2 regions of the Halomonas sp. Ps84H-12 genome follow, and region 1 is predicted to be linked to the other one. Evidence: predicted binding sites of a transcription regulator. Region 1 holds the regulator's gene; the other holds the start of a gene.
The links. The regulator sigma-54, encoded in region 1, starts transcription at its own class of promoters, with help from an activator protein. The targets are predictions, from matches to a motif close to TGGCACNNNNNTTGCTNT.
Positions count from the first base shown of each region.

Region 2: NH344_RS14575 (ammonium transporter) is a predicted target of sigma-54. The motif match lies at 2,769-2,786, and genes of this name have one in related genera.

Region 1 covers NZ_JAMXSJ010000031.1:17,717-32,476, forward strand. Annotated here, with positions in the region: gene iscB (RNA-guided endonuclease IscB) at 1-1,299, shown strand, start outside; gene lptA (lipopolysaccharide transport periplasmic protein LptA) at 1,370-1,873, shown strand; gene lptB (LPS export ABC transporter ATP-binding protein) at 1,885-2,643, shown strand; gene NH344_RS14275 (RNA polymerase factor sigma-54) at 2,749-4,164, shown strand; gene raiA (ribosome-associated translation inhibitor RaiA) at 4,262-4,570, shown strand; gene ptsN (PTS IIA-like nitrogen regulatory protein PtsN) at 4,575-5,042, shown strand; gene rapZ (RNase adapter RapZ) at 5,108-6,031, shown strand; gene NH344_RS14295 (HPr family phosphocarrier protein) at 6,125-6,394, shown strand; gene pmbA (metalloprotease PmbA) at 6,422-7,762, opposite strand; gene yjgA (ribosome biogenesis factor YjgA) at 7,858-8,379, shown strand; gene tldD (metalloprotease TldD) at 8,389-9,843, opposite strand; gene NH344_RS14315 (AsmA-like C-terminal region-containing protein) at 9,840-13,691, opposite strand; gene rng (ribonuclease G) at 13,694-14,760, opposite strand, start outside.
Region 2 covers NZ_JAMXSJ010000032.1:30,446-45,205, reverse strand. Annotated here, with positions in the region: partial or broken gene NH344_RS14585 (IS1380 family transposase) at 1-670, shown strand, start outside; gene NH344_RS14580 (hypothetical protein) at 941-1,114, opposite strand; gene NH344_RS14575 (ammonium transporter) at 1,214-2,566, opposite strand; gene NH344_RS14570 (aminomethyltransferase family protein) at 3,041-5,356, opposite strand; gene NH344_RS14565 (ATP-binding protein) at 5,646-6,812, shown strand; gene NH344_RS14560 (response regulator) at 6,822-7,499, shown strand; gene NH344_RS14555 (PAS domain-containing protein) at 7,496-8,302, shown strand; gene NH344_RS14550 (NAD(P)/FAD-dependent oxidoreductase) at 8,442-9,824, shown strand; gene NH344_RS14545 (hypothetical protein) at 9,951-10,211, opposite strand; gene fdhF (formate dehydrogenase subunit alpha) at 10,208-13,042, opposite strand; gene NH344_RS14535 (NADH-ubiquinone oxidoreductase-F iron-sulfur binding region domain-containing protein) at 13,053-14,760, opposite strand, start outside.

The DNA of each region.
Region 1 (14,760 bases):
CTACAGCGCGGGCGTGCCGTGGTGCATAAGCGCTATCCGTTCACGATCCGGCTGAAAGATCGAGTGGGCGGTAGCACGCAGCCACTAAGCCTGGGCATCGACCCTGGCAGCAAAACGACCGGGCTGGCGCTGATACGCGAACCGGACAGTCAGCAGCGGCATGTGCTGTGCCTGTTTGAACTAATCCATCGCGGTTATCAGATCAAAAAGGCATTACAACAACGCGCCGCCTTTCGGCGTCGCCGCCGCAGTGCCAACCTGCGTTACCGCGCCCCGCGCTTCAATAATCGCACCAAACCCAAGGGCTGGCTGGCACCGTCGCTGCAGCATCGCGTCGATACCGTCACGGCCTGGGTGAACCGGTTGAATCGTTTAGCGCCTGTAACCGCCATCAGCCAAGAGTTGGTGCGCTTTGATACGCAGAAGCTGGATAACCCCGAGATCAACGGCGTGGAGTACCAGCAAGGCACGCTGCTGGGCTACGAAGTACGCGAGTACCTGCTGGAAAAATGGGGCCGTGAATGTGCCTATTGCGGCACCGCCGATACGCCGCTGGAGATCGAGCATGTGATACCGCGCTCGCGGGGCGGCTCGAACCGCGTCAGTAATTTGACCCTAAGCTGCCACCCCTGCAACCAGAGCAAGGATGCGCTGTCACTGGTGGATTTTTTCGCCACTGACAAAGGCCTGAAAAAGCGCCTGAAAGCCAACGGCCACACCGCTAACGCTCGGCTTGAGCGTGTGCAGCGCCAGCTCAAGCAACCGCTGCGCGATGCCAGCGCGATCAATGCCACGCGCTGGGCGCTGTTTAATGCGCTCAAAGCGACTAGCTTGCCGGTGGCTGTCGGCACCGGCGGTCGCACCAAGTACAACCGCCAGCGACTGGGCATTCCTAAAACCCATGCTCTAGACGCGGCCTGTGTCGGTGCGTTCGACGCACTACATGCTTGGCAGGTGCCCACATTAACCATCAAGGCGATGGGGCGTGGTAGCTATCAGCGCACCCGCTTAACGAAACACGGGTTTCCGCGTGGCTATCTGATGCGGCAGAAGCAGGTGCACGGCTTTCAAACCGGCGACATGGTGCGTGCGATGGTACCGACTGGCAAGAAAGCAGGTACCCATACGGGGCGTGTCGCGGTACGCAAAACCGGCAGTTTTAACATCCAGACCGAACAGGGGGCCGTGCAAGGCATCTCGCACAAATACTGCACCCTCATCCAACGCGGTGATGGCTACGGCTATCACTTTACACCCTTCACCCACCTAACAGGAGGAGCGGGACAGGCGGTGGCGTAACCCAGTCGCCCTGCGGGCGACGCGCTATCCCTCCCGGCGCTAAAGCACCGGGTTTCTCGCGCAAAATCTGATGAATGCTCTAATCCGCACTGCACTTCTTGCCCTAGCCGTGCCGCTTGTCACAATTGCACTGCCTGTAGCGGCACAAAACCAAGCGCCTATTCATGTGGAGGCCGACCGGTTAGACCTTGACCAACGAGCAGGGACAGCCGTGTACACCGGTAACGTTGACATTCGCCAAGGCAATATGCAGCTACGCGGAGAGCGTGTCGAAATTCAGCGTAACAATGCTGGCGAGTTGTCTCGCGCCATCGCTACGGGCGAGCGTGCTTACTTGCGTAACCAAATTGAAGACCAAGAAACCCCTATAGAAGGCTGGGCGCGTCGGATTATTTATCACGTTTCCGAACGCCGGGTTGAGCTGATTGACCAAGCTGAGCTGACCCAGCAAGGAGATCACTTCCAAGGTGGACGTTTAGAGTACTTTATCGATCAAGAAGTAGTACAAGCACGCTCTGACGTTAGCGGCAGTGAAAATCAGCGTATTCGTATGACCCTTCAGCCCGAACAATAGGAAGTGGCCACGTGGCAGCATCAACATCCCCAGCCCCCACACCAGTAAAAACGCTCTACGCCCATCATTTAGCGAAGAGCTATAAGCGCCGCCGTGTGGTTAAAGATATTAATCTGGAAATCACTCAAGGTAGCGTGGTTGGGCTACTTGGCCCTAATGGCGCAGGTAAAACCACCTCGTTTTATATGATTGTGGGGTTGGTCAAATTGGATGCGGGCAAAGTAGGCATTGACGACCTTGACCTCACTCATGCTCCTATGCATGAACGCGCCATGGCAGGGATTGGTTATCTACCCCAGGAAGCTTCCATCTTCCGCAAGCTCTCCGTGGCTGACAACATTATGGCCATTTTAGAGACACGCAAAGAGCTTGATCGAAGCGCCCGGGAAGCACAACTTGAGTTACTACTTGAAGATTTTCACATCACTCATATACGCGACAACTTAGGCATGAGTCTTTCTGGGGGCGAACGCCGCCGTGTTGAAATCGCCCGCTCTTTGGCCACCGAACCGGCCTTTATCCTGCTGGATGAACCTTTTGCCGGGGTTGACCCGATTTCCGTTGGGGAAATTAAAGCTATCATTCGAGCGTTAAAGAAACGCCACATTGGTGTATTGATCACCGACCATAACGTTCGTGAAACGCTGGATATTTGTGATATTGCCTACATTGTTGGCGACGGTCACATCATTGCCAGTGGAAACGCCCAGGAAATCCTCAACAACCAGAAGGTTCGAGATGTCTATTTAGGCGCCGATTTCCGCCTTTAAACAGTGACCTGCAGAAGCATTTCTTTTAGTGGCATGCTTATTGCACTTGCACCAAGCCATAACTCACTCTAGGGTGGAGCTTTCTGATTAACGAGTGGTTCTCAGATGGTCATGAAAGCTTCTCTCCAATTGCGTATCGGCACACAGCTGACCATGACACCTCAGCTGCAGCAGGCTATCGCCCTGCTTCAGCTATCGACGCTGGACCTTCGTCAAGAAATTCAGCAAGCGCTAGATGCCAATCCCATGCTTGAGCAAGAAGATGAGTTTGGCGAGCAGGCTGTCAGTGAGCCTCAAGAGGCTGAGTGGTCCGAGAGCATCCCCAACGAACTCTCCGTCGACAGTGACTGGTCAGATACCTATCAAGACATAGGCAGCCTGGGTGGCAGCAGTGAAGGCCCCGACTTCGAGCGCCAAGCCGCTGGACAAAGCCTACATGGCCACCTGCTATGGCAACTGGCCATGACAGACTTTAGCCCGCGAGAATACGCCATCGCGGAAAGCCTGATTGATGCGCTGGATGCCAACGGCTATCTCACCCAGCCGCTTAATGACATTCGGGAAGGATTAAAAGCCCAAGGCCATGACAGCTTAAGCCAGCGGGAAGTGGAAAATACCCTGCTGCGCTTGCAGCAATTTGAGCCCACCGGCGTCTTTGCCCGAGACCTGCGTGAATGCCTGATGCTGCAACTCGCCTCACTACCTGAGGACACCCCTCTGCTAATGCCCGCCAAACGGCTGGTTCGCCAGTTTTTGGAAGCATTAGGCAAAGACGATATGCGGCTTCTCAAGCGCCGTTTAAGCCTTGATGACGAGCAGCTTGACGATGTCATCCGTTTAATTCGCAGCCTTGACCCACGCCCTGGGAGCACCTATGGCGTTACCGACGACAGCTACATCACCCCCGACCTAGTCGTTCGGCACGACAATGAAGGTTGGCATTTAGAGCTCAATCCAGAAGCACTACCACGCTTGCGTATACAGCCCGACTACGCCAGCTTGATCAAACGCGCAGACAAAAGCCAAGACAACCAGTTCCTCAAAGAGCACCTCCAAGAAGCCCGCTGGCTGATCAAAAGCTTATCGAGTCGCAATGACACGCTGCTACGAGTTGGGCGTGAAATTATTGCACGCCAAATTGGCTTTCTGGAGCATGGCGAAGAAGCAATGAAACCGCTGATTTTAGCGGATATTGCTGAAGCGGTAGAGATGCACGAATCCACCATATCTCGTGTGACCACGCAGAAATTTATTCACACGCCACGGGGCGTTTTCGAGCTTAAGTACTTCTTCTCAAGCCAGGTAAGCGGCCAAGACGGCGGCGACAGCCACTCCAGCACAGCCATTCGCGCCCGCATCAAAAAGCTGATTCAGGATGAGCCCTCAGGAAAACCGCTCTCCGATAGCCGCTTGGTGACTCTGCTTGAAGAGGGGGGCATTAGCGTTGCACGGCGTACTGTCGCAAAATATCGGGAGTCAATGGGCATTCCCTCGTCAAGTGAGCGCCGCCGTTTACGCTAGTTAAGCGGTACGTATGAACAAACTCAACGCAAGGGCTTTGCAATAGCGTAAAAAGGGTTACAATCGAAGTACAGTCCGATGGATAAGGAGCACGTCAATGCAAGTAAACATCACTGGTCATCACGTTGAACTGACTGACGCCTTGCGCGACTACGTTAACGAAAAGCTAGAGCGCGTTGAACGCCACTACGACAACATTACCACGGTGCAAGTGACCTTATCTGTTGAGAAGGAGCGCCAGCAAGCAGCCTGCACACTGCACGCTGCCGGTGCAGACCTTCACGCCGAAGCGCTTGATAACGACATGTATGCCGCTATTGATGCGCTAGCAGACAAAATCGATCGTCAACTCGTTAAACATAAGGAAAAAGCACAAGCTCGCGCCCAGGGCGCTGGTGTGCGTTAACTCAATGACGTTGGAAACCATCCTCCCCCCGGAGCGCGTGCTTTATGACGTTCCCGGGGGCAGCAAAAAACGGGTGCTGGAGTTTTTCAGCACCTTTATCGCCCAAAATACACCCAGCCTAGATAGCCAAGAGGTGTTTAGCCGACTCATTGGCCGCGAGCGACTAGGCAGTACGGGGATAGGCAACGGGGTTGCCATCCCCCACGCTCGCAGTCCTCACTGTAGCGCACCCATTGCTGGCTTTTTAAAGCTTGCTGAGCCAGTAGACTTCGACGCCATTGATGGCGACCCGGTGGATCTTGTGTTTGTGCTGCTGGTACCAGAAGAGGCAGATGACACCCACCTAGCACTGCTTGGCCAAGTGGCTACTATTATGAACGACGCCCATACGCGTCAGCAGTTACGTAAAGCCGATAGTCAGCGCGAACTCTTAGCACTTATTACCGCGAAGATTCGCGAACAAGCCGCCTAGGCTTTATGGGCGGTGACCACTGCACGCAGCGATAATTTCCTCCTATGTAAGCCAAGAGAGACGCTATGCAACTGGTGATCATTAGCGGCCGTTCAGGGTCCGGTAAATCTATCGCCTTACAAGCGCTAGAGGATCTTGGCTACTACGCTATCGACAATTTACCCGCCATGCTGCTGGGCTCATTAGTTGATGAACTACGTGAGCAAGGCGAGCGCACTCACTTAGCAGTGAGCATTGACGCACGCAACCTTCCTACGGCGCTTGAACGCCTCCCAGCTTTACTGGAAGAACTACGCCAGCGAGAAATTCGTTTTCAGGTCATCTATCTGACCACGGATGCGCGCATTCTTTTGGAGCGTTACTCAGCCACCCGCCGTCGCCACCCGCTTACCCGGGATAGCGAAATGACGTTGGAAGAGGCCATCAATAAAGAAGAAGAGACGCTGCTTGAAATTCGCGATCTCGCTGACTTGTTGATCGATACGTCGCGCTTATCCGTGCATGACCTGAGACGCCGCATTACTGATCAAGTCGCCCACCAGCGAAAAGATCAGCTAACACTGACGTTTGAGTCGTTTGGCTACAAACGCGGCGTACCCATGGATGCCGACTTAGTCTTCGATGTTCGCTGCCTGCCCAACCCTTATTGGGACCCTACCCTGCGCCAATTTACAGGGCGTGATGCTGATATAGTGGCGTTTTTAAGTAGCTACCCAATGGTCGAGGCAATGACCAATGATATTCAGGCTTGGTTGGAAAAGTGGCTTCCGGCTTACCAAAATAGCCAGCGAAGTTATATAACCGTGGCTATTGGCTGCACCGGCGGGCAACACCGCTCTGTTTATATGGTCGAACAGCTTGCTAAAAAGCTGGTTAAACAGACCGGAGAAGTACAGTTGAGACACCGTGAGCTGGGGTTACAATACACGCTGAGCGAAGAGCCTGCGGTGCCATGCGTTACCACACCCGCCGCTGGCAGCACGCCCTGAGTTTCAGGACCTAACTTTTAAGGCCTAAGCTTCTCAAGACCTAAGTTTTTCAAGACCTAAGTTTCAAGACCCACTCGGCAAAAAGGAACCAGAGTGCCCAAAAGAACCTTAACACTTACCAACCAGCGTGGTCTTCATGCCCGCGCGGCCACCAAACTGGTGAAATGTGGCCAGCAGTTTTCCGCGAATATCGTGGTTTATAAGCAGCAGCAGAAAGCCGATGCCGCCAATATTATGTCGCTGCTAATGCTGGCCGCCCCCTGCGGCACCGAGCTCACTGTCGCCGCTGAAGGAAACGACGCCGAACAGGCGCTAGATGCCATTGAAGCTCTGTTCGACGCACGGTTTGACGAAGACCAGTAGCTAGTTTACCAAGTCAGCACTTGTCGACTAGCTTCCTGCCACTGTCATCGCATCAATCAGCCAGCTACCCGTGTGAATACTGCCACGGGTATCCGTATCACTTCCCACACCGCTTAGCCCCGCGAACATCTTGTTGAGGTTACTAGCAATAGTGAACTCCTCAATGGGGTACTGTACTTCGCCATTCTCAATCCAGAAACCCGCTGCTCCCCGGGAATAGTCGCCAGTGACGCCGTTAACGCCCTGCCCCATGAGCTCGGTCACCCAAATACCACGCCCCATCTGTGTTAACAGCTCTTCCCGCGGCGTTAACGGCGCTAACAAGCGCATGTTGCGCGCGCCGCCCGCATTGCCCGTGGACTGCATTCCTAAACGACGCGCACTGTAGGCAGAGAGCATGTAACTCGCCACCCTCCCCTGATCAATAAACCGGTTGCTACGGGTTTGTACACCCTCCGCATCAAACGGTGAACTAGCCGTTGCTCCCACTTCCATCGGGCGCTCTTCTAACCCAAACCAATCGGGGAATAGCGGGCTACCCAAGCGATCACATAAAAACGAGGCTTCTCGATAAAGCGCGCCGCCCGCCAGAGCACCCATAAGGTGGCCGATAAGGCCGCTAGCAAGGGAGGGATCAAACAGCACAGGAAACGTTCCCGTCGGGGGGCGTCGCGCTCCTAGACGCCGCAACGTTCGCGCTGCTGCCTCGCGCCCCACCTCCTCTGGGTGGCGAAGCTGCTGCGGGTTACGCGCAGACGTATAGTCATAATCCCGCTGCATGCCTTGCTCATCTTGGGCAATCAGCATGCAGGAGAGTGAGTGACTGCTACCCTTTTGAGTCCCCAAAAAGCCGTGGCTATTGGCGTATACTCGCACGCCCTCACCGCTTGAGAGCGAGGCACCTTCTGACTGGTGAATACCTGCCACCTCGCGGCCAGCCTGTTCGCAGCGCAGGGCAAGGTCAATCGCTTCATCGGTTGAGAGCGCCCACGGATAGTGCACCTTCAAGTCTGGCAAATAGGTCGCCATCAGCTCTGCTTCAGCGAGGCCTGCAGCGGGATCCTCCCCGGTATAACGTGCAATAGCCAGCGCCTTTTCAACCGTGGCACGAATGGAGGCACTACTTGCATCCGTTGAGGAAGCGCTACCTTTACGTTTTCCCACATAGAGCGTGACCGCAATACCCTGATCACGAGATAGCTCAACGGTCTCCACTTCACCAAGTCGCACACTAACGCCCAACCCTTGGTCAACGCTCGCGCCGACTTCGGCGGCATCCGCCCCTAGCTGTTTTGCCAGGGCAAGCGCCTCTGTGGCGCGCTCCGTCAACTGCGCCTGCTGCGCCGTTGCATCAAATGCCTGTGCCATATGGCCTCCTTTTCACCTGAATCGCATTGGCGAATCAATGTTGTGGTCGCAGCCTGATATAATGCTGCAAACGAATCTAATCTGTGAGTTCTTATATGCCGAAGCAACGCCCCGAGCCTATCGATATCGATGAACAAGAAGAGCGCCCGAGTAAATCTCAGCTAAAGCGTGAAATGCATGCTCTGCAAGCGCTTGGCGAAACATTAATTGCCATGAAGCCTGCCGAGCGGGCGCGCTTTCCTTTATCAGACGATATGCTGAGAGCGATTGAAGAGACTTCTCGCATTCGCTCTCATGAAGGCCGCCGTCGCCATATGCAATACGTTGGCAAACTTATCCGCAAAGAGGATCTAACGGCCATTCAGGGCGTTTTCGATGCCATCGAACAAGAGAAAGAGCAGCGCGATCATGCGTTTCATCGCCTGGAAAAATGGCGTGACCGGCTAGTGGATGAGGGCGACGACGCCGTTGACCTGTTTATGGCAGACTACCCTAACGCCGATCGTCAGGCGCTGCGCCAGCTAGTGCGCAACGCCCGCAAAGAGCGCGAACAGGGCAAGCCCCCCACCAGCTCACGCAAGCTTTTCAAACACCTGCGCGATACGCTAGCGCTGTAAACCAGAGTCTCAAGAAGACTGCGTGCCGCCCACGGTCAGCTCATCCAGTTTCAGGGTGGGTTGGCCAACCCCCACCGGCACACCCTGGCCCTCTTTACCGCAAACGCCAATCCCGGTATCCATCGCCATGTCGTGGCCAATCATCGATACCCGGCCCATGGCCTCAGGCCCGTTACCAATCAGCGTTGCACCTTTCACCGGCGCGGTAATTTTACCGTCTTCAATCATGTAGGCTTCGCTCGCCGAAAACACGAATTTTCCCGAGGTAATATCCACCTGCCCTCCGCCAAAACTCACGGCGTAGATTCCCCGCTTAACGCTTTTAATGATATCGGCAGGGTCATCTTGACCAGCCAACATCACCGTATTGGTCATACGAGGCATCGGCAGATGAGCGAACGACTCGCGGCGGGCGTTGCCGGTAGGCGCCATCTTCATCAATCGCGCGTTTAACTTATCCTGCATATAGCCAGTTAAAATGCCATCTTCAATCAGCGGCGTATATTGGCCGGGTGTGCCTTCGTCATCCACGCTCAACGCGCCGCGACTATCAGCAACAGTGGCATCGTCAACCACTGTGACTCCCTTGGCGGCAACCCGCTGCCCCATTCGCCCTGCAAAGGCAGAACTGCCTTTACGGTTAAAGTCACCTTCCAAGCCATGGCCTACCGCTTCGTGCAGCAGAATGCCCGGCCAACCGGCACCTAACACCACTGGCATCTGCCCCGCTGGCGCATCAATGGCTTCAAGATTGACCAGCGCTTGGCGCACCGCCTCTTTGGCATAGCGTTCGGCAACGCCCTCATCCCGCAGACGCGACATGGAGTAACGACCACCGCCGCCAGCGCTGCCGCGCTCACGGCGGCCATCTTTCGCCGCAATAACACTGACGTTAAAACGCACCAGTGGGCGAATATCCGCCGCTAGGGTGCCGTCACTGGCGCGTACTAAAACCACCTCATAGGTGCCCGACAGCGACGCACTGACCTGGCTAATGCTCGGGTCGGCCGCTCTGGCCACGCGGTCTGCCTCTTTCAGCATGGCCACTTTGTCTTCTGCCGAAAGGCCCGCCAGTGGGTCGATACCTGCATAGTACGACGCCGCGCTGACTGGCATTACTTTCTGCCCTGGCAACTGCTTGCCGCTGCGGACAATGCCAGAGGCGGTACGGCCTGTATCCATTAGTGCATCAGCGGTAATTTGGTTGGAGTACGCAAACCCGGTTTTCTCACCTGCCAACGAGCGCACGCCAACGCCGCCATCAATGTTATAGCTGGCCTCTTTAACTTCGCCATCTTCCAGCACCCAACCCTCTTGCCAGGTGCGCTGAAAATAGAGGTCGGCGTAATCAATCCCCGCTCCCATGGCGTAGCCAAGGCCAGCATCCAGAGCGTTCAAATCGAGGCCACCTGGCGTTAGCAAAATGGAAACAGCGGACTCTATATCGCTTTTATGTGCGGTCATTGGGGGCCTTCTAAAGTCACTTGCGGCGAGGTCCAAGGGCCTCGCACGCGATAATAAATAGTGGTTGCTTGATCCAGCGCATCGCCAAAAATTTGGTCGGCAAGAAACAGTGCACCGCCCACAATGGGCGCTCCGACAGCAATGGCGGCGATGGGTAAACTTTGGCTAACCGGCAGTGTGACGCCTAGGCGCTGGTCAAGTTCACGCTGTAAGAGGTTAACACTTCCTGTTAGCGTCAGCGTGGTGGCGGGTGCATCAATTTGCAGGGGGCCACGAAGCAACAGCTGCCCTTCAGCTACATCGGCAGTGCCATGCACACGGTCAAAGGCCGTTCCCTGACCGGTTAGGTCAGAAAAATCGAACCGTAGACGGCGCAGAATGTTATCAAAGTTGAGCAACCCCACTAAGCGGGCAGGCGTCGATTCAAGCGTCACAAAACGGCCGTCGCGTATATCAGCACTCATTTCACCACCAGCCCGGCTTAAATCAAGCTGCCAGGGGGCTCCCGACCAAGTAAGCTCAGCAGCAAGGTCGGTGGTGCGGCTACGCATGGCTACCGGTTGGTTAAGCTGCTCCAGCGCCGTCCCCACATCGCCACCCTGTATGGAGATATCCGCTCGTGTACGGCTATTCACCGCATTGCCTTCCCAAACCAACTCGCCGCGTGCAGAAAGCTGTCCGAGGGTTAAACCAACTGGTGAGAGCGAAAAACGACGATCATCGGTTTGCCAGTAGGCGGTTAATGGGCCAAAGCGAGTGCCACCAACGCTAATATCCGCTAGCCGTAGCCTGCCGTTGGGCAGTTCAGCTAGCCAGTCGGGAATAGCAACGGGGGCTACATGCTGTGTTTCAATTGCATCAACCCAAGAGTCGGGGGCTGCGACAGTGGCATCATGCTCTTTGGCGGGCAGGTCCAGTAAACGATCTAGGACTAGCATGCTAATTGCAACATCAAGCGGCCGCTCGCTGGCGGGTTGGTAATCTAGGCGCCCAGACAACATATCGCCGCTAAGCTGAAGTGCTGCGCGCTGGCCGGTGAGTGTCCCTGAGGCGTTAAAAGCGCCAAAGCACTCGTCACGAAAGCGTAAACAGCCAGCACGTAGCAGTACTTCAAGCGGCGTGCTCTCGCCACTAGAAGCAGATGCCAAGGCGCCTCCCGACAATATCGGCGACAGCACAGCGTGCCATGCCATGGGGTCTAACGTATCGAGCCCTGCTTCAAGGCGCCAGCCAGGCTGGCTGGGCCAATTCGGTCGCTGCACTGCATTGCCGAGCACCACTTCGGCCGCTAGTGCACCACTATTCAACGTTTGGAATCTCGCAGCTGCCTTATCGGCCAATTGCGTCGATACTCGCCCGCTTTCAAACTCCGCGCGTAGCTGCCATGGCCACGGTTGATCGCTAGTCTTGGCAAACGGCTCGGGTAGCGCGCTGGTGATGCCAAGCAGGCGGCTCTCTAAGGTTAACACTGGACGAGCCGCAAGAGAGACCTCACCCTGCCACTGGGTGCGGCCACTCATCATTTGGCGAGCCTGCTCGGCAGGCAGCCCTGCCAACGACCACAGCGCAGACGACTCCACGCTGCCCTGCAAGGCAACACGCTGATCAGCCATCAGCTCTGCGCGAATATCACCGCCCTGCCACTGGCTGCTTAGCTCTCCTAACAGCGCATGCGCCTCACCCACCTGCTGCCAGCTGAGCCCACCATCCAGATCACGCAGGGTTATTGGTAGTGACGCGTAGCGCACAGCCGATAGCGCTGGCCGTGCATTAATCTCTAGCTGGAGCGCCTCCTCGTTATCCAGCGGCAGTACAAGGGCGATATCCCCTTCGATGATACCATCAACGGTAATATCGCTACGTGGTAGCGTGTCCATATCCGGCATGGCCTGAACAAAGTTCAGCAAGGATGCACCATCACTCTGAAGACTGCCTGATAGCTGAAGCGGCTGCTCTTTCTCCATACGTATCGTGCCTTGGGATACTTCAACGCCGTGGCTTTGGGCGTGCTCTACCTGGGCTTGAAGCACTCCTCCTTGCCACAGCAAGCGCCCCTCGACATCTTCCAAACGCGGCCACTCCGGCGCAATCGGCAAGTGGCCTTGAGTGACCTCCAGCGCGAGCGTTGCCGAGAGTTGATCTGATGAAGCCGCAGGTCCCAGGGGCTGACTAAGCTTCAGCGAACCTTGCGGCACTAAGCCACCAATATCGTTCTCCAACCACTCCCTCAGCTTCGGCTCAAATGCTTTCATGGGCAGCCACTGGGAGAGCGGGCGGGAGATCGCATCTACATCGGCAAATGCAATATCCAACCCAAATTGACCGCTTTGCTGCCCCGCGATCAAGCCGAACCCACCACTTACCTGGGCGCCATCCCAGTCCACATTGAGGTCACGGCCGCTAATCATGGTGTTAGGACCATCATACACCCACTCCACCACCCCTTCGGCGTGACTTAGCTGCATAGGTACATCGAAGAGTTCTGGAAAATAGAGCGTACTATCGCCTGCGCTGTTAAAGGTCACGCGGCCACGCAGGTCGCGAGCCTGCACCCAAGCGTCCAGCGGACCGCCTCCTGGCGCTTGCTGCCAGGGGAGTACAGCCACATTAGTAAGTGCAGCATCCACGCCCCATCGCCCCTCACGCTGCCCCAGGCTCAGCCCCTGCACCTGCCCTCGGGGCGAGAGCGTTTGCAATACCCGGGTGAGTGACTCAGGCAACAGCGCATACTCCCGCCAAGCCGCTAGCGAGGCGAGCTCAAACGCACTGGTTCGCAACTCCCACTGCCCCGGCTGGTGTGACAGATACCAGTGGTGTGGCAGCGCGGGGCCATCACCAACGCCTTCAGGCTGGGCCCACTCTACGGTTTCTGCATTGCCACTTAGCCACGCCTCACCGCCTTCGCTGTCGCGCAGCCACTGCCCACTGGCCTGAATGTTTCGCAGCACAGCGTACTCCACATCTTTACGTAGCGTCAGCTCGGGCACATCTAGTGCAAGCCGCGCATCAGCTAGCGCGCCTTCTTGCCAACGCCCCCATAGCTGCACATGACCGCCCACCTGTTCGAGAAAAGGCATGCGATCTGGCCGAAACAGTGCCGCCAGCACCACCAGATGATCCAACTGCATATCGAGCTGAAGCGCAGCAGAAAAGTCCCTAAAGCCTTGCTGACCGGGCTGCATTTCGGCACGCATGGTAATGGCGGGCAGCTCTGATGCCAGCACATCAGGCGCCTCGACAATATTCAGGGAGCCCTCTAATCGTGTGCGGCGATGATCGCCATTCAGAAGCAGCGAAGGTGCATGAAGCATCACAGTCTGCTGCTGGCCATGCAGCATGATGCGGCTGTTATCCACCCAAAGGCGCTGGCGCAGCAGCAGTCCAGCCCAGGCATCCAAGGATTCAAGGTCCACCTCTGGTTGTGGTGCTACCCCCAGCGGCAGCTTGGCCGGTGAAGGCCAGCCCCAGGCGATGTCAGGCTGCTGGTAGAGATGGAATTCGAGCCCAGACATACGCGCATCGCTGAAGATAGGCGCTAAGTGGCGCAACGTGGCCCAGGCATCCAAACGCAGCGACAAGCGATCAAGCCCTATCAGGGCCTGACCATCCGGCGTTTGCGCATGAAGGTCTTCCAGCTCCAGGTGCAGGACGTTGCGCTCCAGAGAGAGCGCTAGATGGTCGATGCTCACCGGCACGCCAATACGTGCCTCTAAAAGCGCCTCCAAGCGGGGGGACAATGCATCAACTTGGCTAGCAAAGAGACGCAGCGCTAACAGCAGTACCGCCAGCGTACCCAGCACAACGGCCACCCCTACTAGACAGCCACGAAAAAAAGAGCGTGGTGCCATCATTACATCAGTACGATGTCGTACTGCTCTTGGGAGTAGTGCTGCTCAACCTGAAAACGGATCGTTTTATTAATAAACGTTTCCAGGTCAGCGACCGCGGCAGACTCCTCATCAAGCAGCCTGTCCACTACTGGCTGGGATGCCAGCACCATATACGTTTCCGCACTATAAGCCCGCTCTTCACGCAGGATCTCACGGAAGATTTCGTAGCAGACCGTTTCAGGGGTTTTCAACGTGCCGCGACCACCACAGGTGGGACACGCTTCGCATAGTGTTTGTTCAAGGCTTTCCCGCGTGCGTTTACGGGTAAGCTGCACTAAACCAAGTTCGGTGACCCCGGTACATTTGGTTTTAGCATGGTCCCGCTCAAGCGCTTTTTCCAGCACGCGCAGCACTTGCCGCTGGTGCTCTACATCCACCATATCGATAAAGTCGATAATGATGATGCCACCTAAATTACGCAGCCTAAGCTGGCGGGCAATGGCAGTGGCGGCTTCCAGATTCGTCTTGAAAATAGTCTCTTCAAGGTTACGATGCCCCACATACCCACCGGTATTCACATCGATGGTAGTCATGGCCTCGGTGGGGTCAATTACCAAGTACCCTCCGGACTTGAGCTGCACCTTGCGACCTAGCGCTTTTTGAATCTCGTCTTCGACACTATAAAGGTCGAAGATGGGGCGTTCGCCGGGGTAGTACTCGATGCGATCAACAGCATCGGGCATAAACTCTTCAGCAAACTCGACCAGCTTGACGAAGTTCTCCCGGGAATCAATGCGTACTTTCTCGATATCATCCCGCATCACATCCCGCAGGGTGCGCATAAACAGCGGCAAGTCATCGTAGATGACGTTGGGAGGGGCGGCGGTGATTTTGCGCTCGCTGACCTTGCGCCAAATACGTAGCAAGAAGTACATGTCGCTGGCCAGCTCTTCATCGCCTACGCCTTCGGCCGCCGTACGCACGATAAAGCCACCCGTGACCTCAATGGTTTGCTCTTCGATACTTTTATCCAGCAGCGCTTTCAAGCGCTCCCGCTCGCGCTCATCTTCAATGCGCTGCGATACCC
Region 2 (14,760 bases), on a different contig from region 1:
CATCGACGCCGGTTTCACTGACAACGCGACGCTGGAGGCCTTGGAAGATCGCGGCATCGAGTACCTGGGCAGGCTGCGCAGCCACACGGGCCTGCAGAAGCTGGCGGCACCGCACCTGAAGCGGCCACCCGGCCGGCCACCCGAGCAGCCTCGCGAGTGGAGCCACGATCTGGAGTATCAAGCGGGCTCTTGGTCGGCACCGCGTCGCGTCGTGCTGGTGGTGCAGGAACGCCCCGATGACCTGCTGCTGCATGCCTTCTTCCTGGTCACCAACCTCGGCAAGTTCGACTGGCCGCCGGAGAAGGTCCTGGCGCTCTACCGCAAGCGCGGCAGCGCCGAGGCGCACATGGGCGAGGTGAAGTCGGCGCTCGACGTGCACCTCTCGTCGACCGATCGCGGCGCCTCCACCGTTCAGGACGTGATGGCGCGCAACGAGGTGAGCCTGCTGCTCAGCCTCTACGCCTACCAGGTCCTGCATGGCCTGCGCTGCTTGCTGGAGCGGCAGACCCGCCAAGGCTGGAGCCTCAGCCGGATGCGCGAGCAAGTGCTGAAGGTCGCCGCCACGCTGAGGCTGCACGCTCGGCGAATCACCGTTCATCTGGGTGCCGCCGCCGACAAGTGGTGGCCGACGCTGCTGAAGGGGCTGCCGAAGCTGACCGCACTGAGCTGACGCTCCTGCGAGACCACCACAACATCAGAAAGCGAGCGACTGGAGCAGGGGTCGGCGATCACGTCTGCTTGGACGGCCGCAATTGATTCCAAAGAGCTATAAGTAAGTAGGAAAAGGGCTGCGTTCTGGCATTACTCAACAGCCACTCGCGCTGAAGAGGCGAATCCTGATAAGCAATGCCAACAGCCAGTACCTTCAGACCGCTCAATCAGCGCCCTCGTGAATAAGGCGGGTTAATGACCATGCACCGATGTTTATCGCAATAATGCATTATTGCTGAGTGGACTCATGTTTTTTAAATGCCGCATTTTCGTGCTTTATAATACTGACCGTTAATAAAAGGCATAAACCTACGCCAACGATCAAACTCGCCGAGATAATAGCGGGATGACTGGAAAAGAACAGGTAATTAATGGCACTTTGCAAATCGGTACTGGTTTCCATTGTTGTCTCCTCAACGTTTCTTAGGATATGTCTGGCAACTACTTTTTTACATGATCATTATTTAGCGCATGCTCGAGGTAAGATGCAGAGTTATCGCGATTAACTAATATCCTGCCTTTTCGCCATGGGGAACGCTTTGTTTAATCCACCATGAACGCCCTGAGGCGAATGACCTTGTGGAGACTCGGTTTCAGGATAGGGCCTCGCCGATATTTCCACCAGGTCAAGCCCTAGTACTTCAACATGTGGTGGTACACGCAGTAGGTTGAACTTTTTCAATGCGTAAGAGATTCCCCAACCTGGGATAAAGCCGGTTAACGCCATAACCACAGCGCCTACCAACTGGCCGGTGAAAGAAATATCCGGCATCCCTTCTGCATTGGCAAACCCTGCCGCGAAGATACCCACCAGCACGACGCCGTAAAAACCGCAGAAACCATGAACCGCAAAGGCGCCCACAGAGTCATCCAGGCCGCGCTGTTCAAGGAAGTTGCCCACTTTGGCCATTAACGCACCACCGCTGGCCGCCAGCGCAAACGCCAGGCCGGGATAGTAAAGATCCAGACCGGCTGCCACGGTGATGATACCGCCCAAGCCACCTGACATGGTCCAGAAGGGGTCTCTTGATATCAGGTAGGCTCCGATAACACCGCCTGCAAAACCCATGACAGTGTTGAAGGCAAAAGCCGACAGGTTGGTCTGGGTTCCATAAATGGTCGTCCAGCCAATATCGCCGGTATTGAAGATGATGCAGCCGCCGAGAAAACCGAAGAAACCGACAATGATCATCATCAGCCCAAGCAACGACATTGGCATGTTGTGCGGTGGGATTGCCTGGGGCTTACCGTTTTTAAACTTGCCAATTCTGGCGCCCAGGTTCATCAATACTCCTAGGGCAAAGAACCCGGCAACCGCATGGACGACCCCTGCTGCCCCAACATCATGATAGCCAAACTGGGTGAGTAGCCAGCCGCTTGGGTGCCAGCCCCAGGACCCGGCCAGTATCCATACGCCACCCCCCAATATGACGGCAAGTGTCAGGAAGGCACTCAAACGAATTCGTTCGATGACGGCTCCAGAAAGGATAGAGCCTGTAGTCGCCCCAAAAAGAGCGAACGCCGCGAAGAATATCCCTGTGCCCATATCGTTGACATCAGGGCGCATACTGGCGCTCCAGGGAAGCGCCGCCGAGGCATCAATGGGAATCAGGCCATTGGGAAAAGCGTTGTAAATCCACCAGCCCACAAAATAGAAGGCCGGAATCACTGACGCCAGCGTAAGGATGTTTTTCATCCCTGATGCCAGCGCATTCTTGGTGCGCGAGGCACCAATTTCGTAAGACAGGAAACCTGCGTGAATCAGGAACATAATGGCAATACACCACCAGTAAAACACCTCTATGTTCATTGCCTGATGCATCTCGAAGATGCCTTTTAGTTCATCGGTCGTCATGTTGTTCCCCTATGTGTAAAGCGTGACGGTGAAATCACCTGGCTGTTTTAACCAGAGAGTTTTCGTAGTAATAAACCATTTTCTGTTGCATTCAATGACGATGATTCTTTAACACTTACCTTTATAAACAGCATTAAAACGGCTACTAGCCAACGCTCATCCCAACATTAACAGCAGCCTTTTTAAACGCCTTAAGTTAAATAGAGCAACATGCATGCCAAAACTCCATCAGCGCAGAAAAACATCTTATCCAGCCCATCAAACGATGCTTTATTGTCTAAAATATCGCGAAAACAAAACGTCACTGAACATTACCCTGGCAAATCAACACTTCCTTTTTACTAGCAAAACCCACTCTTCTGATTGGTCGAATTACCATTAAAAACGGGGGGCACTCATTCTTTTACATGCACTGTGACAGTGCTGACCTTCACCAAGCCAGTGCGTTCTAATCACTGGCTTGATGGAATTAAATTAACTACGCACGCGAGTACGCTCCTTGTCATAAAACGGCAAGGCAACCACTTCCGCCGGCAGGCGTTTCTGGTGCCCATCAAGGCGACCCACTTCTAGCTGGGTACCAGGGCTTGCAAACTCGGGTGCCAGACGACAAAGGGCTATCGATTGCTTAAGCAGCGGTGATTGGGTAGCACTGGTCACCTGCCCCACCGGAAAGCGTCCATGAAAGACCTGATCCCCATGATCCACCAGTTCCGTACTATGAATGATCAGTCCCATTAACTTGTGGCGACTTTCCGGTGCCTGCCGTGCCATCGCCTCCCGGCCAACAAAGTCGTCTTCCTTGGTTTTCATTGGCACGGTGAAACCAATACCCGCTTCAAACGGATTGGTTTCCGGGCAGAATTCATGGTCAGCAAAAATCAGCCCCGCTTCGATGCGCAGCATATCCAGTGCATCCAGCCCTAAGGGCGCTAAGCCGAACGCTTGCCCCGCCTCCCAGATGGTATCCCAAAGACGTTCGCCATGGTCAGGGTGGCACCAGACTTCAAACCCCAGCTCGCCGGTGTAGCCGGTACGCGAGACCATAAGAGGAATGCCATCCGGCCCGCCCAACCGGCCAATCATAAAATGGAACCAGCTTAACTGAGCGACGCTCGTCTGGGTTTCAGCGTTCCACACAAGCTGGCTGAGCAGCTCACGGCTGAACGGCCCCTGAATCGCCAGGTTGTGCAGTTGCTGGGTGGACTCACGAATACTGACCTTATAACCCTGGCGGCTAGCTAGCTCACGCAGCCAGATACCACTATACGGGTCGCCGCAGATCCACCGGAACGCCTGTTCGCCCATCCGAAAAAGCGTGCCATCGTCGAGCATGCCGCCGGTTTCATTGCAGGCGGCTGAGTAAGCGACTTCGCCAACGGATAAACGCCGCACATTCCGGGTCAAGGCGTATTGCAGCAGGCGTTCAGCATCCGGCCCCACCACTTCAAACTTGCGCAAGGGTGTCAGGTCCATGACCGCAACCCGTTCACGGCAGGCAAGGTATTCGGCACGCCGCCCCCAGCCTTCAAACTCGCTGGGTAGCCAGTAGCCGCGATATTCAATGAAGCGCTGGGTCAGGGCCGATGTCCGACGGTGAAAGGCGGTTTGCAGTGTCATGCGGGGCAGTTCCTCCGGGGTAGTCCGGTTAGCAATTGAACGCGGAAATTCATGTTCGGCTGAGTAGATGCGTACCTGTATATCGGTGGGCGTCCATCCGTTAGCGGGGTCAATGTCGTCCGGACACGCGGACGACGCACACACCAGATCGCGCTTCGCGCGCAGCAGGACATAGTCGCCAGCTCGCGACCAGGGCTCATCTGCCGATAGCGTGCCGCAGGGTTCAACGTGCGTATTGAAAAAGAAATTGATGGCTGGCCAGCCAGCGCGAGGGGCGATGTTAAAGACCGCCAGTTCACGGTTAAAATTCTCGGTACAACTGATATGGCCAAAATAGCCGCTGTCTTCGTAGAATTTTGGCGTACATGCCAGCATAAAACTGTCATGCCGCCCGACTGTGTCCTGCACCACTTCAAGCATGGGCTGAAGACGTTGATCGGCAAAGCGCGAAAACAGGCCGGGCTGCGGCATCGCGCAATTGGCCAGCGTGCGTGTTGCCGCCGCGTCCAGGGTCACCGTCTCGCCCAGGTCCAGGGCATCTTTATCAAAGGCAATAAAGTCCGAACACTGCTTGCCTGACACATCGATGATCTGAATCCACTCACCTGCACGAACCTGATAGGTACGCGCACTGCTATGCGGAATGTGGATGTCGTTAATAGGCTCGGCTAAAGGCGCTGGCAGAATCGGTAAATGCTCAGGCAAGTGCCAGTGAATCACGTCCAGTTCCGTGGCGGGTGACTGCTCGGAGACAGCCATGTCGTTGCCGGGGGCCACCAGCACCAACGTTAGCGGCGCGCTATCCAGAGGGCAGCTGAGTTCAAGAGGCAACTGCCGCCCGGGAATATGACCTCCCTGTGACAGCAGTTCAGTATCAATCTGCCAAGAATCGAACCGGGCTTTCAACCGCTTGGCAGCCGCATTACCCTGTTCAAGCTGGCGCTGTGTCAGCGCGGCGGACGGCTGCAGCGCTATCCCCATGGAAGCCGTCACGGCTTGGTTATCCTGGTCAAGCGCCAACAAATCGCAGCCCTGCTCCCCATCTGGCGACGTGATGCTCAAACGCTCCCCCGGTAATAGCGGTAAACGCAGGGCATGCTGGCCAGCGATACGATAGCGCCGGCAAGGCGTTTCCAGCGCCTGCTGCTTAGAGTGATGCCAACTACCCATAGTGTAACCTCGTGTTGTCCGTTCCGGTTTTGTTCAGCCTGGGGCTATAAAGGTGCGTCGCGGTCGTCTGATGCTCCCTTTATGGTGCAGGTGGCGTGCCCGCCCCCACCGGAGAACCGTGATGCGCCAACAATTTTCTTTCTGATAAAAATACTTTACTCGCAGTAGGAAGCTGCACAATCGGCCATGGGGGGTAATCACGAAGGAGTAACCAGCCTGTACTGGCATGAAACCTGCTAGTAACAGGGCTAACGCGCGTAAGGCATGAACGTCGGTGATGGGAGGAGGTATGGCTATCAGTCTCAGTGGCTGGATTGAACGTCGGGTAATTCAACCTGAAAAAACGTCTCAGCCGGAACCGCTCATAAGCGACCAGGTACTCAACGGGCTTACCTTGCGCCTCGCCGCATGCCACCACCTGGCGGTTGACTTACCGACGGTTCTTACCTGGTTGCAACGTCAGCTTCCAGCCACCTACACCGCTATCGAAGGTTCCTGTTTATGCCTCGCCTTGCGAATGTCGCAGGCCCACTCGCTGACCCTGGTGACGCCTTCCGGCATTACCCTGACAGTAGATCAGGCCACCGCTATGGAAGCGGCGTTAACCACGCGCTATCGACGTACAGACGACCTCGTCAATGGGAGCAGGGAAATACCCTCACAGCGTCAGCTTCCATGCTGGCCCCACCCCCTATACGCACAGCAGCTTACGCTGGATAAAAAGGCGGAGGCTTGGTTATTGCTACCAGGCGGATGGCCGCAGAACCCGTTTTTCGAGCCGTTACGCAGAGCCTTCATGGAAGGCTTAAAGATTTGCCTGGCGCACCATCAGCACCTCGAACAGGCGGTAGAAGAAGAGCGTCGCGACTATGCCGCCGGCTTACACGACACCATTGCCCAAGAGCTGGGGTATTTGCGGCTGCGCACCTCGCGCCTGGAGAAGGCTTGCCGACAGCTTGCGCCGGAACTTGAGACGCTGGCCAGCGATATCCACCTGCAAACCCAGCGAACCTACCGCCAAACCCGCGAATTGATCACCACCGCCAGGCTCACTCTGGAGGATGATTCACTCCACTTGGGGCTAGTACGCACAGTAGAGGAATTCGAGCAGCTTTCAGGGCTGGTATTCGAACTGGACAATCGAGCCCAACCAGAAGGCTTATCCAGACAGACCGCCATTCAGGTGCTTCTGATTGTGCGCGAAGCTCTCAGCAACAGCGTGCGTCATTCTCACGCCTCGCATGTTCGTATTCAGCTTTTCCCGCAGGTTAAAGGGGAGTTGCTGGTGCGTGTCGATGACAATGGACAGGGCATCATTTCGGAAGATGCTGGCAGCGGCAGTTTCGGGCTGGGCATCATGCACGAGCGTGCCCAAAAGATAGGTGGCCACCTGCACGTAGGATCACTATCCAGTGGCGGTACCCGTGTCGAATTGATCGTTACGGATGACAGATAGAGAAATGCGATGAACCCTACACGAGTTGTTTTAGTCGATGACCATCCTTTATTTCGACGTGGTGTTGCACAACTGCTCAGCGAAAGTCAGCGCTTTGATATGTTGGAAGAGTTCGGCAATGCTGAAGAGCTCCTCCAGAACCTGGAGCGCCTGGATCCTGAGCTGTTACTGATCGATCTGCAAATGCCGGGCACCAGCGGCTTATCTCTGCTGGAGCAGATCAAGGCCAGGTGTGAAGATACCTGGGTCGTAATGCTGACCGCGTCAGACGACAGCCATGACTTACTGAAAGCCATTCAGCTTGGCGCTGATGGCTACCTGCTCAAAGATACCGATCCGGATATCATTCTCGAGCGTCTTGATGCTCTCCTGCATGGCAAGATAGCGCTCAATGATGATGTTGTCATGATGCTGGCGCAGCACTTGCGTGCCGATCGCCTGGATATTATGGATGACATGCCCGCTTCCTCAAGCTGGGCGGAAGGCTTGACCGAGCGCGAACGCCATACCTTGATGTGGATTACCAAAGGGCTTAGCAACAAGCTGATTGCCCGTGAACTGGGCATCAGTGACAGCACCGTCAAAGTGTATGTCAAAAACCTGCTACGTAAGCTCAATGTCAACTCGCGTCTCGAACTGGCCGCCTGGGTACACACGCACCCTTTACCTGATGAGGATGCGCCATGATGTGCCTTTTGATGCCATTCACCTTCAGGAAGCGTCCCCCCAACACACCGCCTTGTTCAAGCTTGCTGGATAGCCTGAACGAAGCCGTACTGATCGTAAATGACAACAGTGAAATCTTGTTTGCCAACCGTAGCTGGCAGCATTTGATTGACGCCGACAGTGAGGCTACACCGTCCCACCTGCTGGAGTATGTTCACCCTGCTGACCGAGATGTCTGGCAACAGGTGTGCTGTCAGGTAAATCGTCAGGAAAGTCCCGCACCGTTATGGTTGAGAGTGATGGGGGCCGGCCATGAGCTACGCTGGTGTGAGTTACGCGCCCAACCCCTCGGGGTTGGCTCTGCCTGGCCTGCCAGCTTATCCCTCTGTGATATTACGCCTCAGGTACAACGTAATCAGGTTCTCTCTGCTAGCCATCGCAGCCTGTCGCAACTGGTGAATGGACTTCCTGTGATGGTTTATCGAGCCCGTAACAATCGCCGCTGGACCATGGAATACGTCAGTGACGGTTGCTACGGATTGACCGGCTACACGGCCGAAACGCTGCTTAACCATTCCCTGATCAGCTACGGAGACATGATCCACCCCCAGGATGCCGACCAGGTCTGGGAAGAAGTTCAGGATGCCTTGCGTGAACACCGCAGCTTTGAGCTGGATTATCGTATTCAGTGCGCCGATGGACATCTGCTTCGTGTGAACGAAAAGGGACATGGCGTTTACTCACATAACGCCGCTGTGCTTGGCGTCGAAGGCGTTATCATCGCCTTTGACGCCGACCCATCGACCTCTCATACCGATAGATAACTCTTTTTGACTACCCTCTCTGAGTAATTTTGTTGTCTGTGCCGATCCACTAGGTTGGTAGTGAGCGAGCGAGAGGTTTTCTCGCCTCCTATCACGACATTTCGTTCAAATCTGTCAGGACACGTACAGGAAACTAGCTATGAAAAAGCGTATCGCAATCATCGGCGCCGGCCCAAGCGGTCTGGCACAGCTTAGAGCCTTTCAATCGGCACATGAAAAGGGCGGAGAGCCACAGGAGCTGGTCTGTTTTGAGAAACAGTCTGACTGGGGTGGGCTTTGGAACTACACTTGGCGCACCGGCCTTGATGAAAACGGTGAGCCGGTTCACGGCAGTATGTACCGATACCTTTGGTCCAACGGGCCGAAAGAATGCCTGGAGTTCGCCGACTACTCTTTTGAAGAGCATTTTGGTCGTCCTATTGCCTCTTATCCGCCACGGGCTGTGCTCTGGGATTATATAAAAGGCCGCGTTGAGAAAGCCGGTGTTCGTAAGTTCATCCGCTTCAATTGTCCAGTGCGCCACATCAGCTACGACGAGGCCAACGGGACTTTTACCGTCATTGCCCACGACCACACCACGGATACGCTCAGCACTGAGACATTCGATCATGTCATCGTCGCTTCCGGGCATTTCTCTACCCCTAACGTGCCGGAATTCGAAGGTTTCGAAAATTTTGGCGGACGCATTCTCCATGCCCATGATTTTCGCGATGCGTTGGAGTTCAAAGACAAGGATCTGTTACTGGTGGGCAGTAGCTATTCTGCCGAAGATATTGGCTCTCAGTGCTACAAATATGGTGCTCGAACGATCACCACCAGTTACCGCTCTCGACCTATGGGCTTCAAGTGGCCTGATAACTGGGAAGAAAAACCACTACTATTGCGAGTAGATCGCGATAGAGCATACTTTGCGGACGGCACCTCAAAACCTATCGACGCTATTATCCTGTGTACCGGTTACTTGCACCACTTCCCCTTCCTTGAAGAGTCACTGCGCTTGAAAACCAGCAATCGTATGTGGCCGCTGGATCTTTACAAAGGCGTTGCCTGGGAGCACAACCCCAAGCTGTTCTACCTAGGCATGCAAGATCAGTTTTATACCTTTAATATGTTTGATGCACAGGCCTGGTACGTACGCGACATCATTCTTGGGCGTATTCCGCTGCCAAGCCAAAATGAAATGCGCAGCGATAGTGCCGCTTGGCGAGCACGCGAGGAAACACTGGAAAGCGATGAAGACATGATTGTTTTCCAGGGGGATTACGTGAAGTCCCTGATTGATGAAACCGACTATCCCAGCTTTGACATTGACGGCGTTAACAAGACGTTTCTGGAATGGGAGCATCACAAGCATGATGACATCATGGCCTTCCGTAACCACTCCTACCGCTCCTTGATGACAGGCACCATGGCACCTTCCCACCACACGCCCTGGTTACACGCGATGGACGACTCATTGGAGGCCTATCTGGCCACGCATGACGATGCCACCACCGCCCAAGCAGATGCAATGGAAACCTGACAGTAAGCGTATAAAAGCAACCGGCAGATGGCCCATGGGGCAGCTGCCGGAAGTCTGACGAACTGTCTGTCTTTATTAACTTGGCTCTCGCGCCTGCCTGTTTGCTCTCAACGTTCACCCTACCCTTCAGGCTTTTCCTTTTATCTCGTCTTCAAGCACCGGCGAGAGGCTTGTCTCAATGGCCTCAAGCACTTCCGGCAGCATGACCTCCTTATAGCGCAGCAGATCCGCAACGGTTTCCGGCAGCTCGGCCAGGCCGTTCGCCTTGTAGACGCAGGCAGCGATTTCGGCTAAGTCAGCGGGGCTGGCGTCCACCGGCGGCACCAGCCCAATACTGACCAGGCGCTGGCGAAAATCTTCGCCATCCACCAGCTCAGTGATCATCATGAGGTGACCTCCTCTTTTTCGACGGCGGCCAGGCGGCAGGCGGCGTATTTGAACTCGGGGATCTTGCCGTCCGGGTCCAGCGCGGGGTTGGTCAGCAGGTTGGCGGCCGCTTCTGCATAGGCGAAGGGGATAAATACCATGCCATCCGGCATGCCGGGGTCAACCCGTGCGGCCAGTGTGATACGGCCTCGCCGGGTGGTGATGGTCAGGCGGTCTCCCGGCGCCAACTTCAGCCGCTGCATTTCATTGATGGAGAGACTGGCCACAGCTTCCGGTTCCAGCTCATCCAGCACCTTGGCACGCCGAGTCATCGAGCCGGTATGCCAATGCTCCAGCTGGCGGCCGGTGGTGAGCACCGTTGGGTAGTCGTCATCCACCGGTTCATCCGGCGGAATGGGCCGGGTGGCGGCGAACTTGGCCTTGCCCCCTTCGCGGGGGAAGGCATCGCCAAAGACGACGTCCTGGCCGGGGGCGTCGTCACTCGGGCAGGGGTAGGTCACCGACTGTTCGCGCTCCAGGCGTTCCCAGCTGATATGATCCAGCGAGGCCATGCCCTGCTTCATTTCCGCAAACACCTCGCTAGGGTGCTGGTAGTGCCAGCCCAGGCCGAAGCGGTTGGCCAGCTGCTGGATGATCCACCAGTCCGGGCGGGCATCGCCGGGCAGCGGCATGGCCGCACGGCCCAGCTGCACCTGACGGTTGGTGTTGGTCACGCTGCCGTCTTTCTCGGGCCAGGCCGAGGCAGGCAGAATCACATCGGCGAACTGGGCGGTTTCGGTCACGAACAGGTCCTGCACCACCAGATGCTCCAGCTTGCCGAGCGCCTCACGGGCGTGGGTGAGATCGGGGTCAGACATGGCCGGGTTTTCACCCAGGATGTACATGCCGCGAATGGTGCCTGCATGAATGGCATCCATGATCTCGACCACGGTCAGGCCGGGCTGATTATCCAGCGGCGTATTCCACAGTTCCTCAAAGGCGGAGCGCAGCTGATCATCGCCGACCGGCTGGTAGTCGGGCATCACCATGGGGATCATACCCGCGTCCGAGGCGCCCTGAACGTTGTTCTGGCCACGCAGCGGGTGCAGGCCGGTGCCGGGACGGCCAGTATGGCCACAGGCCAGGGCCAGCGAGATCAAGCAGCGGGCGTTATCGGTGCCGTGGGTATGCTGAGAGATGCCCATGCCCCAGAAGATCATCGCACGCTCGGCATTGGCATACAGGCGCGCTACCTCGCGAATGGTCTCAGCCTCTACGCCACACTGGGCGCTCATGGCCTCTGGGGTCATATCGACCACATGCGCTTTGAGGGCGTCGAAGCCTTCGGTATGCTCGGCAATGTAGGTCTCGTCATAGAGGCCTTCCGTGACGATGACATTGAGTAGCGCATTGAACAGCGCCACGTCAGCACCGGGTTTAAAGCGCACGCTCAGGTGGGCGTAGGCGTCCAGCGCCTGACCACGGGGGTCGATGATGATGAACTGGGTGCCGCGCTTGGCGACCTGTTTGAAAAAGGTGGCCGCGACCGGATGGTTTACCGCCGGGTTGCAGCCGGTGAGAATCACCACATCGGCGTTGGCGGCCTGCATAAAGGACGCGGTCACCGCGCCAGAGCCCAGGCATTCCATCAGGGCGGCGACCGAACTGGCGTGACACAACCGAGTGCAGTGGTCGACGTTATTGGTGCCAAAGCCAGTGCGGATCAGCTTCTGGAACAGCCAGGCTTCTTCGTTGGAACATTTGGCGCTACCAAAGCCCGCCAGCGCTTGCGGCCCCTGTTCCGCTTTCAGCGTGATCAGGCCGGTGGCGGCAAATTCCAGCGCTTCTTCCCAGCTGGCCTCACGGAAGTGAGTCAGCGGCTGGGCGGGGTCGAAGTCTGGATCAAGCCCCTTGGCCACACCCTCACGGCGGATCAACGGGGTAGTCAGGCGTGACGGATGGCGCGGGTAGTCAAACCCGAAGCGACCCTTCACGCACAGACGATTATGGTTGGACGGCCCGTTGCGGCCTTCCACATAGACAATCTCGTCGTTCTTGAGGTGGTAGGTCAGCTGGCAGCCGACGCCGCAATAGGGGCAGACAGAGTCGACCTGTTTATCAGTCGCGACACTGTCCCCCACGCCGTGTTCGTCAACCAGGGTGGCGGGCATCAGGGCCCCGGTGGGGCAGGCCTGCACGCATTCGCCACAGGCCACACAGGTGCTGTCGCCCATGGGGTCATCAAAGTCGAAAACAATTTTTGAGGCACTGCCACGATGGGCCAGACCAATGACGTCGTTGACCTGCACTTCGCGGCAGGCGCGTACGCACAGGTTGCATTCAATGCAGGCATCGAGGTTGACCGCCATGGCACTGTGCGAGCGGTCTTTGACGACGGCACTTTCGCGCTCGGCCACATGGTGCACGGTGGGCGTAGTTCGCTCGCTGCGCTTGGGTAAGCGCTCACTTACCTCACCGACATCAATCGCCAGCTGATCGGCCATGGCCCAGAAATGGCTGGAGGCGTCCGGACTCTGCTCGCGGGGCGGCTGGTCCACGGCGAGCATTTCCAGCACGCCTTCGCGGGCCACCCGCGAGCGTTCAGAGGTGGCACTATGCACCACCATGCCAGGCTTGGCCTCACGCAGGCAGCTGGCGACCAGGGCGCGTTCGCCTTGCACTTCGACCATGCAGGCGCGGCAGTTGCCGTCGGCACGGTAGCCCTCGGCATCCTTGAAGCACAGGTGCGGAATGGTTTCTCCGGCGCGCTTGGCGACCTGCCAGAGGGTGTCGCCGGGGTAAGCCGTCACGGCTGCGCCATCCAGCGTGAGGGTAAAGGTCTCTTGGTTCATAAGGTTCTCCTTACCCTTTGAAAATGACGTTCTGGGCGGCAAGCTCAGTGCGGAAATCGCGCAGCAGGCCCAGCACTGGATTGGGGGCGGCTTGCCCCAGGCCGCAGATGGACGCATCCATCATCACCTGGGAAAGCCGCTCCAGCGTGTCGACATCCCAGGTGCTGCGTTCCAGCAGGGTGAGCATTTTCTCGGTACCCACGCGACAGGGCGTACACTGGCCACAGGATTCATCGGCGAAAAAGCCCAGCAGATTGGTCGCTACATTACGCAGGTTATCGTGATCGGAAAACACCACTACCGCCGCCGAGCCGATAAAGCAGCCGTGCTCCTGCAGGGTGTCGAAATCCAGTGGGATATCGGCCTTGCTGGCGGGCAGAATGCCGCCCGAGGCGCCACCGGGCAGGTAGCCGGCAAGCTGATGGCCGTCCTGCATGCCACCGGCATATTCGTTGATCAGCTCGTTAAGGGTGATACCCGCCGGGGCCAGATGTACACCCGGGTTTTTCACCCGGCCAGAGACCGAAAAGCTGCGCAGGCCACTGCGACCATGGCGGCCTTGACTGGCAAACCAGTCGGCGCCCTGGGCATAAATGGCCGGAATCCAATAGACGGTTTCGACGTTATTGACCAGAGTCGGGCGGTCAAATAATCCACGCTGGGCCACAAACGGTGGGCGATGGCGCGGTTTGCCGGGTTTACCTTCCAGCGATTCGATCATCGCCGATTCTTCCCCGCAGATATACGCCCCCGCGCCACGGCGCACCACAATATAGCCCGGTGCCACCAGCCCGGCGGCTTCCAGCTCCGCAATGGCCTGATGCAACACCGTATGCAGCGCCGGGTATTCATCACGCAAGTAGATGTACAGGGCGTCTGCTTCCACGGCCCAGGCGCTGATCAAGGCGCCTTCGAGAAATTGATGGGGCGCGCGCTCCAGGTAATAACGATCCTTGAAGGTGCCCGGCTCGCCTTCATCGGCGTTGATGGCGCAGTAGCGCGGCCCGGCCTCGGCGCGGACGAAAAACCATTTTTTAAAGGTCGGGAAACCCGCGCCCCCCAGCCCGCGCAGGTTGGCCTTTTCCAGGGTGTCCATCAGGCTTTCAACACTCACCTCCCCCGCCCGGCAGGCGCTGAGCAGGGCGTAACCACCGGTTTGCCGATACGCGTCAAGGCGTGGCCAGTCCAAGGGTTCAGGGTGAATGTGATCGGCAGCGATGGCCGCCTGAACGCGCTCAACACTGGCATGGCCCAGATGGTAATGACCCACTTCCACCACAGGCGCCGTATCACAGCGGCCCATGCAGGGGGCGCGCAACACGCGCACCTCGGCGGGGTCGGTGCCTACCGCAAGTGCATTGCGCAGAGCGTCAGCACCGGCCAGCTGGCAGGACAGGGAATCACATACCCGCAGCGTCAGCGCTGGAGGCGGCGATTGATCGTCGTGGATGACATCAAAGTGGGCGTAGAAGGTGGCGGTTTCGTACACCTCAGCCATGGGCAGGTTCATGTAAGCGGCCAGGGCGCGTAGATGGGTCAGCGGCAAGTGGCCAAGGGCATCCTGAATCGCGTGCAGATGTTCGATCAACAGATCACGTTGGCGCCGCTGCGGCTGCTCGCGTTCATCACCGAGCAGTTGACGCAAGGCATCCAGGGCGTCCGGGGCAAGTGAGCGTCCGCGTGGCTTGCCGCGGGCTTTACCACGAAAGGGCGGGAAA